Regions from separate parts of the Kitasatospora sp. NPDC005751 genome, predicted to be linked through region 1. Evidence: riboswitches for the same ligand, from Rfam matches in the RefSeq annotation. Region 1 holds a riboswitch; each other region holds the start of a gene.

Region 1 (3,359 bases):
CTCCCTCAGACGCTCCCGCCGGACCGCGTACGCATCAGACATGCGTCGAGCCTACGGAGCCCCACCCCGATCCGCCCGCCGAGCGGATCCGACCGGACCAGGACGGCCCTGGTCGGACACCCGGCCGGTCCGCCGGTGCGGCGTCGGGCCCCGGCGCCGCACCGGCGCCCGGGCCCCGAGGCCGGTCGACCGGCCGCGCACCCGAACGGACGGCGCGGGCGGCGGACCGGACGACCGGAGCCGCCGGCGGGAGCGCGCGCCGCCCGACGAGCCCCGGCGCGTACGCGGTCGCACGGCCGACCAGCGCCTCCACCGCCCGCCGGGGAATGGGCGGGGCGGAGGCCGTGTTGGACCCCTTGAAAACGACTTCCATTTCGGCGGAAGCCGTTTCCCGACCGCCCACCCCTCGGAGGAGGAGAACCATGGCCCGCAGCGAACTGCGCCCCGTCGTCAAGCTCAGGTCCACGGCCGAGACCGGCTTCACCTATGTGACCCGCAAGAACCGCCGCACCGACGCCGACCGGCTGGTGCTGCGCAAGTACGACCCGGTCGCGCGCCGGCACGTCGACTTCCGCGAGGAGCGCTGACCTCCCCCGTGGGCCCGGCCGGGCCCGCGGACCACGGCGAGGCGGCGCCCACCCGAACGGACCGGGTGGGCGCCGCCTCGTGACACCGCGGTGCCGCGGGCCGTCGGGGCCGACTACTTGGTGACCCCGGCGGCCTCGTCGGCCGCCGCCCCCTGGGCGGGCACCCCGCCGGCCGGTACCACCGGCTTCGGGCTCCAGCGCTGTTCCACGCCGGCGAGGCGCCAGTAGGCGATCGCCGCCCCCCAGACCACCACGAACAGCCCGACGATCGCGTAGCCGACGTTGTCCAGCGAGATGTCCGCGATCCAGCCGCTGACCGGGTCGGTGAGGTCCAGCTTCTCGTGCAGCACGGCGACCAGCTCGATGGTGCCGATGATGAACGCCACCGCGATCGACAGCCCGGTGATGGTCAGGTTGTAGTACACCTTGCGCACCGGGTTGGAGAACGCCCACTGGTACGCGAAGTTCATGAACGTCCCGTCCAGCGTGTCGAACAGGCTCATCCCGGACGCGAACAGCAGCGGCAGGCAGACGATCGCGTACCAGGGCAGCCCGGCGGCCGCGCCGGAGCCGGCCATCACCATCAGGGTCACCTCGGTCGCGGTGTCGAAGCCGAGGCCGAGCACCATGCCGACCGGGAACATCTGGCCGGGCCGCGTGATCGAGCGGGTCGCCCGGTTCAGCACCCGGGCCATCAGACCGCGCGAGTTGAGGTGCTCCTCCAGCTCCGCCTCGTCGAACCGACCGGCCCTCATCGACCGGAACACCTTGAGGATGCCGAACAGCGCCGCCAGGTTGAGCGCGCCGATCAGGTAGAGGAAGACACCGGACGCGGAAGTGCCGACCACACCGAGCCACTGGTGCGTGGTGGACTCGTCGTCCATCAGCGTGCTGGCCAGCTGGGCGCCGCCCGCCACCAGGGCGGCCATCAGGACCACCATCGAGGAGTGGCCGAGCGCGAACCAGAAGCCCACCGAGACGGGCCGCTTGCCGTCCGCCATGAGCTTGCGGGTGGTGTTGTCGATCACCGCGATGTGGTCGGCGTCGAAGGCGTGCCGCATGCCGAGGGTGTAGGCGGTGATGCCCAGGCCCACCCCGAAGACCTGGGTACCGACCTCGTACTTCTCGGGGGCGACCAGGAAGATCAGCGTCCCGAAGGCCACCACGTGCATGGCCAGGATCACCCCCATCAACCCGGCCGTGCGGAGGGTGTCCTCGCGCCGCCAGCGGAAGCTCGGCAGGGCGGAGGACGCCGCGGGAACAGCGGCGGTTTCGGGCAGGGTCATCTTCGGATCACGCTCCAGCACCTCGTGGAAAGACGTTCGTGAGATGCCGTGGCCGGTCTCCTGGCTGACGGGGCTTCCGGATCCGCCTTCCCAGGCGCGCGAGGCGCCCAGTGGCGTCGTGGATACGGACGACTCCCCCGATCACAGTGGCGAGGGCCGCTCCGGACTCCGGACCCTGAGGGTCCGTCACCGGTCTTCCCGAACACCACGGCGGGCAACACCGTAGGGGGCCGCACCTCACCCTTGCAAGGCTGCGCACCTGCGCAGGTGTCCAGGATCACAGCCACGGGCTGCAACAATGTCCGCATGCATCTCGTACCGGCCGACCGCGCGGGCCACCGCACCATCGACGGGCACCGGGTCTGCGAGGCCATCGCCGCGATCGGCGACCCCGGGCACGTCCGGTCCTGGGCCGAGCGGTTCTCGCTGCTCGCCGACCCGGGGCGGCTCGCCCTGCTGCTCGCCCTGCACCGGGCCGGGCCGCTCGCCGTCACCGACCTGGCGGTCGCCACCGGCATGCGCGACCCGGCCGTCTCGCAGGCGCTGCGGCTGCTGCGCACCGCGGGTGTGGTCACCGGCGACAAGGACGGCCGCGTGGTGCGCTACCGGCTCGTGGACGAGGCCCTGCGCCCCCTCCTCGACGAGTGCGCCGCCGCGGACCACCACGAGCACGGCGAGCCCGCCACCGGGAGCGACGCCACCGGCGGCGAGCCCTCCGCACCCCGGGCCGCCGCGGCCGGCTGACCGGCTGCGCCCGCGGAACACCGACCCGGCGCCCCGGGCCGTCGCGCCCGGGGCCCGCCTCACCCCTCTCGCACCAGCCGTTCGAAGCGCTCCAGCGAGCGCCGGGCCAGCGGGTCCGTCGCGGGCCGCAGGGCCCGGTCGAGCAGACCCGCGCCGGGGAGCCGGAACGCGCCGAGGAAGGCGAAGCGGGTGCCTCCGGCCTCGGCGCGAGCCGCCATCCCGCCCAGCAGGAAGCGGCTGCGCATCAGGCACCACCCGGGCGTCAGCTCGACGTCGAAACGGGCCCGCAGCCGGGTGTGGCCGGTCACCAGCGCCTCGGTGCGACCGTCCGCCGGTCTCCCGGCCACGCGGACCGACCGGATGTCCGGCAGCCAGCGCGGGAGCCCCTCCTCCAGGTCGGCCGCGGCCGCCCAGACCCGCTCGAACGGCGCGTCGATCAGCGCCTCCCGGACGGCGGCGCCGGGGGTGACGGCGGCGATCACATGCAGCCGGCGGACCGGGTCGAAGGCCGCCGTCGGCCAGGGGGTCGGTGCGCTCACTGCTGCCACGCCCTTCGAAAGCCGAGCCGGGCCCGGGAGAGCCGGGACTTCACGGTGCCGGGTGCCACGCCCAGCAGTTCTGCGGTGGACCGCTCGTCGAGCCCCTCCAGGTCGCGCAGCACCAGCACGGCGCGGTGCTCCGGCGTCAGCCGGGCGAGGACGTCCTGGATGTCGGTGGCCAGCTGCGGGTCGCCGGGGCGGGG
Region 2 (3,359 bases), on a different contig from region 1:
AGCGCGCGGGGCAGGGCCACGGACACTCCTCCGGATGCTCACCGGCACCGGCCTGCGCCGTCACAACCGGAACACGTGTACGACTGACAGGCGGTGAGCCTGCCACATCCCCCGGGGCCGGGGCGAGCGGACCCGCCGGGCGCGAACCGGGGCGGGCCCGGCCGGAACCGGGCCGAACCGGGCGGACCGTCAGCCTGCCGGGGTGGCGGCCGGTGCGCCGCCCGCCGCCTTGGTGCGCTGGAGGAGCTGGTTCTTCACGTGCTCGTCGAAGCCCGCGGCGGCCGCGGTCGCGGCGGCGTCCGCGGTGTTGCCGCCCTTGGCGGAGCCCTCGACGGTGAAGAAGCCGTACCGGCCCAGGGTGCCCTTGGTGTTGGTGCAGCCGGGGGTGGTGCAGAACGCCGGCGAGCCGGGGGCCGCGGCGCCCTTGAGGTGGCCGACGTAGTTCTTCACCGCGGTCTCGGCCTGCTGCTTGTGGTCGAAGACCGCGACGCCGACCGTCACCGCGCTGTCGCCGGAGACGTAGGTGGCCCGGAGCACCTGGCGGCAGCCCTGGTCACCGAGGACCTTGCCGAGGCCGCCGACCGTGGAGTTGCCGTCCCAGCAGGGCGAGTCGAGCGAGACCACGGTGCGGTTCCAGGTGGCGCCGTTGACCGTCACGGTGAGCGCCGAGAAGAGCGCCGCCGCGTCCTGCGGAGCCGGGTCGGTGGTCGCCTCCCAGAGCGGCTTCGACGGGTCCTCGGGCGTGGCGCTCGGGGTGGCCGTCGGGGACGCCTTGCCGGACGCCGTGGGCGCCGGCGGCTGGGTGGCCGCCGTGGCGGCGCCGGTGGGATCCGCGACCGGCTTCTTGTCGTCGCCCTTGTTCAGGAACAGCAGGCCGCCGGCGACCAGGCCGCCGACCACCAGGAGGGCGACCACGCCGCCGATGATCCGCGTCCGGCCCTTGCGCTTGGCCTCCGCCTCGTTCCGGTCCGCGAGGGCGGCCCAGTCCGGCTCGGCGTGCTGCGGCACGGGCTGGGGGTGCTGGGGCTGCGGCTGCCACTGGTGCTGCTGCGGCTGCGGCTGCGGCTGCGGCTGCGGCTGGACATGCTGCTGGTGCACCGGGGGCTGGGGCTGCGGCTGCACCGGCGCCGGCTGCTGCGGGACCGGCTGCTGCTGCGGGACCGGCTGCGGCACGGGCGGCTGGACCTGCTGCGGCGGCTGCGGCACGGACGGCACCGGCGGCTGGACCGGCTGCGGCGCGGGCACCGGCGGCCCGTACGAGGCGGGCGGCGGACCGAACCCGCCCGGGGCCGGCGGCACCGGCTGCGGCACGCCGGGGTACGGCGCGGGCGGCGGGCCCTGCGGCGGCTGTCCGGGCGTGCCCGGCTGCTGGTTCTGCGCGCCACCCGGCCCGGCGGGAGGGTGCGGCTGCTGCCCCGGCGAGCCGGGTCGGCCGCTCCACTCCCCAGGCGTGCCCGTTCCGTCGCTCATGCGCCCCCCTCACTGCCTTCGGCGGCCGCTCCGCGAATCACGTCGGTGTCGACGACCCGCTGGCTCCGCTCCCTCATGAGCCGAGATCGTAGGGCATGCCCCTGACGGCGGGCCTGCCCGGTGGCCGATCCGTTTCCGAATCCGAACACCGGCCGGGCCCCGGGCACTCCCGGCGACGCCCTGCGCCGCGGTCCGCGAAGGCCCTGGAACGACCCTGCGGCGGCCCCCGGCGCCGGCCCCCGCGGCGGGCGGCCGGGGGCCGGCCGCAGCCCCGGAACGGCCCCGGAACAGCCCGGGAAAGGCCTCTCGCCGGTACCACCTGCGATCACGTCGACACGCGACGCCGCACAACATGTGGGGTCGCATCGAGCGGACACCACTAGATGTATGCTCATCCCTGCTGTCGACGCAGGGGAACCCGGTGCGAGTCCGGGACTGCCCCGCAGCGGTGTGCGGGCGGCTCCGACAGAGCCCGCGAGTCCGAATACCTGCCGACGGCGTGCCGCCTGGCCTCCCCGCAGAGGCCTTTCGCACCAGCACCACTTCCGGGCCTCGCGGGCGGGCCGGGGATGCCACCGTCGCGCGCCGCCTCCGGGCCGGCGCGCCGTGCTCCCCTGCCCCGAACGGTCCGGCCCGAGCCACCGCCGACGCCGATCGCCGCCAGGAGAGAGCGCCTTGACCACCGCTGCCTCAGTCACCCTGCCCGCCCAGGGTTCCAGCTCCGCCCCCGTCGACCCGACGGTGTCCGACCCCGGTGGCGCACTGCTCCGGCTGCTGACCGACCGCAGCGCCGACCTCCCCCAGGTGGACCCCGGCCATGTCGCCGCCGCCGCGCTGCGCGGCCGCCACGCCGGCTCGGACTTCGCCGAGCTGCGCGGGCTGGCCGTGGACGCCGCAGCGTCGATGATCGCCGAGGACCCGCAGTACTCGAAGCTGGCCGCGCGACTGCTCGCGCTGGAGATCGTCGACGAGGCGGTGAGCCAGGGTTCGGTCACCTTCTCGGACTCGATCGCGGTCGGCCACGCCGAGGGCCTGATCGGCGACTCCACCGCCGACTTCGTCGCCAAGCACGCCACCGCCCTGAACGCGCTGATCGACCCCGAGGGCGACGGCCGCTTCGAGTACTTCGGCCTGCGCACCGTGCAGTCCCGGTACCTGCTGCGCCACCCGATCACCCGCAAGGTCGTCGAGACCCCGCAGCAGTTCCTGCTCCGCGTCGCCTGTGGTCTGGCGGTCGGCGACAACGAGCAGTCGGTGCGCGAGGTCTCCGAGCTGTACGGCCTGATGAGCCGGCTGGAGTACCTGACCTCCTCGCCGACGCTCTTCAACTCCGGCACCAAGCACCCGCAGATGTCGAGCTGCTACCTGCTGGACTCGCCGCTGGACAACCTGGACTCGATCTACTCCCGGTACGCCCAGATCGCCCGCCTCTCCAAGCACGCCGGCGGCATCGGCCTGTCCTACTCGCGGATCCGCTCGCGCGGCAGCCTGATCCGGGGCACCAACGGCAAGTCCAACGGCATCGTCCCGTTCCTGCGCACCCTCGACTCCTCGGTCGCCGCGGTCAACCAGGGCGGCCGCCGCAAGGGCGCGGCCTGCGTCTACCTGGAGACCTGGCACGCGGACATCGAGGAGTTCCTGGAGCTGCGCGACAACACCGGTGAGGAGGCGCGCCGCACCCACAACCTCAACCTGGCGCACTGGATCCCGGACGAGTTCATGCGCCGCGTCAACGCGAACGCCGACTGGTCGCTGTTCTCCCCCGCCGACGTGCCCGAGCTGGTCGACCTCTGGGGCGCCGAGTTCGACGAGGCGTACCTGAAGGCCGAGCAGGCCGGCAAGGCCGTCCGCACCATCCCGGCGCAGACCCTCTACTCCCGGATGATGCG
Region 3 (3,359 bases), on a different contig from region 1:
CCGCCTGCGACCTCCCCGGGGCTTGGCCACGGAGCGTCACAGCGGTCGGGCCGGCGACCGCCAGGGCATCCGTGAGGGCTGCCCAAGGCGGGCAGGGCGGGCGCGGCGGCACCCTGGACTTACTAGTGCTTCGTTCCTTAAAGCAGGTACACATAACGGTGTCGCAGTTGTCGGGTTGGTGGGGCGGGTCGGCCCCAGATCCAGGGTCGGGCGCGGGCGTTGAGCTGGGCGGTTGCGATTCGGGTGGCCTGGGTGATCTCGTCGGGGTCGGCGAAGGAGTGGCCGGCGAGGGCTGCCTTGCGGAAGATGCGCCACCAGGCTTCCTGGAGGTTGAGCCAGCACGCGCCGACGGGTATGAAGACGTGCTTGATGCGCGGGTGGCTCTCGAGCCAGGCCCGGGTGGAGACGCTGTTGTGGGATGACAGGTTGTCGGTCACCACATAGATGTCGCCTGTGGGGTTGGCGTCCTCGACCAGCTGGAGGAACTGCTGGTAGAAGACGCTGTTGCGGGAGGAGGCGGTCATCGTGATCTGCTGCCCGTCCCGGACGCGAAGGCCCCCGTAGACCCAGGTCTTCTCCGGGCCGCGGGAGTAGTCGATCTCGTTCTTGATGCGGTGCCCGTCCGGTGACCAGCCCGGCGCCGGCGGGAACGTGCGTGGGATCACCGGTCCGAGCTCGTCGGCGCAGACGACCGTCGCACCGTCGGGCGGGCAGGTGTAGAGACCGATGATCCGCGTCCTTTTCCCTCGAAGTCCCGGTCCTTCGACCGGGTCCACGAACGGGTACGGCGCCACGCGCGCCCTCGGCGAGCAGGATCCGGCGGACCTGGGAGCGTTTGACCTCGATCCCCAGTCGCCGGGCCTGCTCGGCCAGCGCGTCCAGCGTCCACTGCGGCGGGCCGGCCTCGTCGGCGGGGGCGAGTTCCCCGTCCGCCTGCCTGGTCGGCCGTCCGGGCGGCACCTGCTTGACCAGGGCGATGATCCGAGACCGCTCGGCCTCGGTCAGCCGCCGGGGCCGGCCGGTGATCGGCCGGTCCTCCATCCCCTCCAGGCCGAGATCGTTGAACCGGTGGAGCCACCAGCGGACCGTCTTCGCGTGGCAGCCCAGCTCTGCGGCGATCGCCGCCACCCGCAGGCCGTTCCAGCTCAGCTCGATGATCCGCGCCCGCATCACCAGATCCGCCGGCGCCTTCCGCGCCCTGGCCAACCTGACGATCGCCCTCTCCTCGTCCGCCCCCACAGCGGCCCGGGCCTGCAACAACCCCGGCACACCCCACCCCCGATCAACCCACCAACTCAACCAACACAGCATCTATACCCATGACTTGAGGAATCAAGCACTAGGGCGCCCGACTAAATGGTCGTGAACAAGGCCCGCAGTGCAGCGAAGCCGGTGTGAATCCGGCACGGTCCCGCCACTGTGACCGGAGAGTGCGTCGTCGCAGTACCAGTCACTGGCACCCAGCCGGGAAGACCGGGCGGCGCGCAGTGATCCGGGAGCAGGCTTGTGATGATCCGTGGCGGAGACGGCCGGTTTCGTCGCGATCGACGCGCCGGTCTCCGGCTGCGTGCCCGGCGCGACCGCCGGGAGCCTCACCTTCATGGTGGGCGCCGCGGCGGCGGACCTCGCCGCCGCCGGACCGGTGCCGGCGGCGATGGGCCAAGGTCGTGCACTGCGGCCCCGCGGGCGCCGGGCAGGCCGCGAAGATCTGCAACAGCGTGATCCTCGGGATCTCGATGATCGCGGTCAGCGAGGCGTTCGTGCTGGGGGAGAGCTCGGGCTCAGCCACCAGGCGCTGTTCGACGTCGCCTCGGCCGCCTCCGGCCAGTGCTGGGCGCTGACCGGCAACTGGCCCGTCTCCGGCCCGGTGCCGGCCGGCCCCGCCAACCATGACGACCGGGCCGGCTTCGCCGCCGCGTTGATGGCCAAGGACTTCGAACTGGCCGCCGGAGCGGTCAAGGCCGCCGGCCTGCCGGTGGAACTCGGCCTGAGGGCAGCGGAGTTGCACGCGGACTTCGCCGCCGCTGAGGGAGCGGGGCTGGACTTCTCGGCCATCATCACGACCCTCCGGGAGGGGGCGAGCAGACCCGTCGGTGAATACCGGCCGACCGGCCGGGGCCGCCTCGCGAATGGCCCCGGCCGGTCGGCCCCGGGAAATGCCCGGGAGTGCCGGGAAGCCGCCCGGCGGGTCGGCCCGGATTCCCGCCACCGGTTCGAGCCACGGATTTCCGTCACGGATTCCCCTCACGGATTCCCGGCACTACGCCGGAGGAACGTACCCGTGGTGTTGCCGGAGATGAATTCGCCGTGACGAATTCCGGTCCGCCGGGAATTCGACCGGCCGGCTGGCCGGCCGGCCGGTCCCGGTATCCGGGGGTTCTTCCGGCCCGGCCTGCGGCGGGCCGGAAGAACCCCCGGGTGGTGCCGGACCGCGGAGCTACGCGGGAACGGCCCCGGCGGGCCGGGTGAGGCCGTCGAAGCCCGCCGGATCGGTACCGAGACCGGCCGGTGCCACCCAGTCGAACGGCCGGTAGACCGCCGGGCCCAGGCCCAGGCTCTCGGCGACCGTCTCCCGCAGCCGGTTGGAGGTGAACCCGCCGATGACGTTCATCTGGGCGTCTCGGTAGAGGCGCTCCACCTCGTGGCCCCGGGTGACGCCGGCCGCGCCGTGGATCTGCACGGCGCGGGCGGCGACCTCGACGGCCATCTCGGTGGCGTAGATCTTGAGCATGGCGATCGCCTCCCGGGCCGACCGGCCGGCGGCGAGCTCGGTCACCGCCCGGCGGGCCAGCACCCGGGCGGCGTCGATCTGGGCCCGGGACTCGGCGAGCTGGGTCTGCACGCCCTCCATGTGCGCCAGGGGCCGCCCGAAGGAGACCCGCTCACCCGCATACCGGACCGAGGCGTCCAGCGCGGACTCGGCGATGGCGATGGCCGAGACGGAGATCAGCAGCCAGCCCCAGGCCATCAGTTCGGCCAGCTCACCGGCCAGTTCGCCGAACGGCACGGGCACCACGTCGGCCTCGGAGACGGTGGCCTCGGTGAAGACGATGCCGCCCCACGGCATGCCGCGCAGGCCCATCCGCGGCGTCTCGTAGCGGCGGACGCCGGGCTGGTTCAGGTCCACGAAGGCGAGGCACCAGTCGTGGCCCTCGTCGCCGGGGGCCTTCTGCCGGCGGGCGAGTGTGACGGCCACGTCCGCGTCCGGCGCATTGGTGATCTTGGCCTTCTCGCCGTTGATGACGAACCCCTCGCCGGGGGCTCCGGCCGGCCGGACCGTGGTGGTGTAGGTCCCGGCGTCGCTGCCCGCGGGCGGTTCCACGATGGCGAAGCAGGCCAGCTTCTCGCCGGAGATCAGC
Region 4 (3,359 bases), on a different contig from region 1:
CAGTCCACGGTCATCGGGTGCGGGCGGGAGATGTCCCCGGCCAGCACCGGCGGCCGGACGTAGCGGGTGCCGTAGGACTGCACCCAGCCGTGCCGGGTGGCCAGGTAGCCGGTCAGCTGCTCGGCGAAGTACTGCACCATGTCGTTGCGTTCGGGCTCGCCGTGGACGAGCACGTCGAGGCCGGCCTTCTCCTGGTAGCCGATCACCTCGCGGACCTCGGCCCGCATCCGGTCCCGGTAGGTGCCGTCGTCGATGCGGCCGGCGCGCAGGTCGGCGCGGGCGGTGCGCAGGTCGGTGGTCTGCGGGAAGGAGCCGATGGTGGTGGTCGGCAGCAGCGGCAGGCCGAGCCGGGCCCGCTGCGCCTCGGCGCGCTCGGGGTAGGCCGGGGCGCGGCGGGCGTCCTCGGGGGCGGTGGCGGCGACCCGGGCCCGGACGGCCGGGTCGCGGGTCAGCGCCGAGCCGGCACGGGAGGCCAGGTCGGCCCGGTTGGCGGCCAGTTGGGCCGCGATGGTGTCGGTGCCGTGGGCCAGGCCGCGGGCCAGGGTGGCGACCTCGGTGGTCTTCTGACGGGCGAAGGCGAGCCAGCGGGCGACCTGCGGGTCGAGGTCGCGCTCGAGGTCGGCGTCGAGCGGGACGTGCAGCAGCGAGCAGGACGGTGCGACGTCGACCCGGTCCGCCAGACCGAGCAGCGTGCCGAGGGTGGCGAGGGACTTCTCCAGGTTGTTGATCCAGATGTTGCGGCCGTCCACCACGCCCGCGACCAGGCGCTTGCCGGGCACTCCGCCGACGGCGGCGAGGTCGTCGAGGTTGGCGGCGCCGGGGCCGGTGAAGTCCAGGCCGATGCCCTCGATCGGGGCCTTGGCCAGGACGGGCAGGGCCTCGCCGAGCCGGTCGAAGTAGCTGGTGACCAGCAGTTGCGGGCGGTCGGTGAGCGCACCGAGCTCGCGGTAGACGCGGGTGGCGGCGTTCAGTTCGGCCGGGGTGCGGTCCTGGACGAGCGCGGGCTCGTCCAGCTGGACCCAGTCGGCGCCGGCGGCCCGCAGGTCGGCGAGGAGTTCCGCGTAGACGGGCAGCAGCCGGTCCAGCAGGGTGACCGGCCGGAAGTCGGCGGCCACGCCGGGGGCGGGCTTGGCGAGCAGCAGGTAGGTCAGCGGTCCGACCAGCACGGGCCGGGGGCGGTGGCCGAGGCCGAGCGCCTCACGCAGTTCGGAGACCGGCTTGGCGGAGTTCGCGGCGAAGACCGTGTCCGGACCCAACTCCGGTACGAGGTAGTGGTAGTTGGTGTCGAACCACTTGGTCATCTCCAGCGGTGCGACATCCTGGGTGCCGCGCGCCATGGCGAAGTAGCCGTCCAGCGGGTCGGTGTCGACGGCGGCGCGGTGGCGGGCCGGGATCGCGCCGACCGCGACCGTGGTGTCCAGGACGTGGTCGTAGAGCGAGAAGTCGCCGGTGGGGATTTCGGCGATGCCCGCGTCCGCCAGCTGCCGCCAGTTGGCGCGGCGCAGGATGGCGGCGGTGGCGTGCAGGGCGGCGGCGTCGACGCGGCCCGCCCAGTACCCCTCGACGGCCTTCTTCAGCTCCCGGTCGGCGCCCTGCCTCGGGTAGCCGTACACGGTGGCCTGCGGGGTGGTGGAACTCGGTGACACGGAACTCTCCTTCGCGAGTCGCGCTGCGATCCCGGGAGAGCACGACGGCGTGGAGGTACGGCAGTGGGGGCACGGCACCGGGGTGGGCCCGCCCGCTCCGCCGACCCGCCCTCGAGGTCACCGAGATCACCGCGTGCGGGGTGCACGCGGGCAGTGGCAGGTCTTCGGACTCGCGGGCACGTCCGCCTGGCTCCCAGGCCGGACACCTACTGGCCGTCGCTTCCCGGGCCCGGCTGGGCCCAGTGCATGTGACGGCGGTCGTTCCCACTCACCGCTGCGGGGCAGTCCCGGATTCCCACCGGGTTCCCTCTTGCGACGCCGTGGCTGGAGGACACGGCGAACCGACTGCACCACCCACCCTAGGCCCATCACCGACGGCGCGTCAGTGATTGTCCGGATCGCGGATGGCGGCGTGGGACGGCTCCGGCGGTCCGCACCGCCCGAGCACCCCGGCAACCCGAGCAGTCCCGCGGACCACGACGGGAGGAGTGGACGCCTCTCCGCCGCCGGGTACTCGGGCTCACCGCCGACCCCCGAGAGGCCGGGTCGACGGCGCGTGCATGACGTCACAGCGCCGCCGGGCCGGTCCTCCGCGGCCCACCCGGCGGTTCGCCCGGGACCGGCCGCGCCCGGCGGACGGGCAGCCGCACGGCACAATCACTGTCATGCGGCACATCTTCCTCATCGGCATCGGGGCGGGCGATCCCGACCACCTCACCCTGCAGGCGGTCAAGGCCCTCGCCCGCACCGACGTCTTCTTCATCCTCGACAAGAACGAGGAACGGCAGGACCTCATCCGGCTGCGCCGGCAGCTGCTGACCGAGCACGGCCGCCCGGGCCACCGCGTCATCGAGGTCGCGGACGCCGAGCGGGACCGCGCCACCCCGGCGTACACCGCGGCCGTGGACGACTGGCGCACCCGCCGGGCCGACCTGGTCGAGCGGCTGGTCGCCGAACACCTCGGCCCGGAGGAGACCGGCGCGTTCCTGGTCTGGGGCGACCCGAGCCTCTACGACAGCGTCATCGCCGTGATCGACGAGGTCCTGGCCCGCGGCGGCGCCACCTTCGGGTACGAGGTGGTCCCGGGCATCAGCAGCGTCTCGGCGCTCGCCGCCCGGCACCGCACCACCCTGACCCGGGTCGGCCGCCCGCTGCAGATCACCACCGGCCGCCGTCTCGCCGAGGGCTTCCCCGAGCAGGTGGACGACGTGGTGGTGATGCTGGACGGGCGGGCCGCGTTCACCGGGATCGACCCCGAGGGGCTGGAGATCTTCTACGGCGCCTACCTGGGCACACCGGACGAGATCCTCGTCGCCGGCCCCCTCGCCGAAACCGCCCCCCGGATCCGCGCGCTCCGCGACGAGGCCCGCGAACGCAAGGGCTGGATCATGGACACCTACCTCCTCCGCCGCTCCGGGAGCTGACGGCTTCCGGCCGAGCCGGAGGCCGGCGACGGTGACCGCGCCGACGCAGATCCTCGCGACCGGACTGAAGCGGCGCCACGTCTCGGCCCGGAGCAGGCCGGCCCCGTCGCCGAGGCGGCCGGGGTGACCGGGGCGGCCGGGGTGACCGATCAGTAGCGCGCGGCGCCCGTTTCACCTGGTGAGGCGGGACGGCTACGAACCGGCCGGGGCCCCGCCGTCGTCCCGGTCGGCCACGTCCTCGGACCGCTCGCCGGCCACCCCGGGCGCCCCGGCTGCCCCGCCGGCGCCC

What was found. Region 1 has a riboswitch for cobalamin ahead of ABZ497_RS29870 (HoxN/HupN/NixA family nickel/cobalt transporter). Riboswitches for the same ligand answer to the same signal wherever they lie in the genome.
Region 2: linked by a shared signal. The riboswitch ahead of ABZ497_RS03825 (ribonucleoside-diphosphate reductase subunit alpha) and the one ahead of ABZ497_RS29870 (HoxN/HupN/NixA family nickel/cobalt transporter) in region 1 are both predicted to bind cobalamin.
Region 3: linked by a shared signal. The riboswitch ahead of ABZ497_RS34885 (NAD-binding protein) and the one ahead of ABZ497_RS29870 (HoxN/HupN/NixA family nickel/cobalt transporter) in region 1 are both predicted to bind cobalamin.
Region 4: linked by a shared signal. The riboswitch ahead of metE (5-methyltetrahydropteroyltriglutamate--homocysteine S-methyltransferase) and the one ahead of ABZ497_RS29870 (HoxN/HupN/NixA family nickel/cobalt transporter) in region 1 are both predicted to bind cobalamin.

The regions. Positions count from the first base shown of each region.
Region 1 covers NZ_JBEXYC010000052.1:35,624-38,982, forward strand. Annotated here, with positions in the region: gene ABZ497_RS29860 (M24 family metallopeptidase) at 1-42, opposite strand, end outside; gene rpmG (50S ribosomal protein L33) at 423-587, shown strand; gene ABZ497_RS29870 (HoxN/HupN/NixA family nickel/cobalt transporter) at 701-1,873, opposite strand; cobalamin riboswitch at 1,906-2,098, opposite strand; partial or broken gene ABZ497_RS29875 (metalloregulator ArsR/SmtB family transcription factor) at 2,180-2,518, shown strand; gene ABZ497_RS29880 (SRPBCC family protein) at 2,677-3,156, opposite strand; gene ABZ497_RS29885 (RNA polymerase sigma factor) at 3,153-3,359, opposite strand, start outside.
Region 2 covers NZ_JBEXYC010000002.1:256,885-260,243, forward strand. Annotated here, with positions in the region: gene ABZ497_RS03815 (glycosyl hydrolase) at 1-20, opposite strand, end outside; gene ABZ497_RS03820 (hypothetical protein) at 190-1,470, opposite strand; cobalamin riboswitch at 1,841-1,981, shown strand; gene ABZ497_RS03825 (ribonucleoside-diphosphate reductase subunit alpha) at 2,170-3,359, shown strand, end outside.
Region 3 covers NZ_JBEXYC010000089.1:13,704-17,062, reverse strand. Annotated here, with positions in the region: gene ABZ497_RS34895 (IS630 family transposase) at 138-728, opposite strand; partial or broken gene ABZ497_RS34890 (helix-turn-helix domain-containing protein) at 871-1,170, opposite strand; cobalamin riboswitch at 1,383-1,505, shown strand; partial or broken gene ABZ497_RS34885 (NAD-binding protein) at 1,529-2,074, shown strand; gene ABZ497_RS34880 (acyl-CoA dehydrogenase family protein) at 2,438-3,359, opposite strand, start outside.
Region 4 covers NZ_JBEXYC010000072.1:4,823-8,181, reverse strand. Annotated here, with positions in the region: gene metE (5-methyltetrahydropteroyltriglutamate--homocysteine S-methyltransferase) at 1-1,646, opposite strand, end outside; cobalamin riboswitch at 1,784-2,007, opposite strand; gene cobF (precorrin-6A synthase (deacetylating)) at 2,312-3,070, shown strand; gene ABZ497_RS33170 (MarR family winged helix-turn-helix transcriptional regulator) at 3,263-3,359, opposite strand, start outside.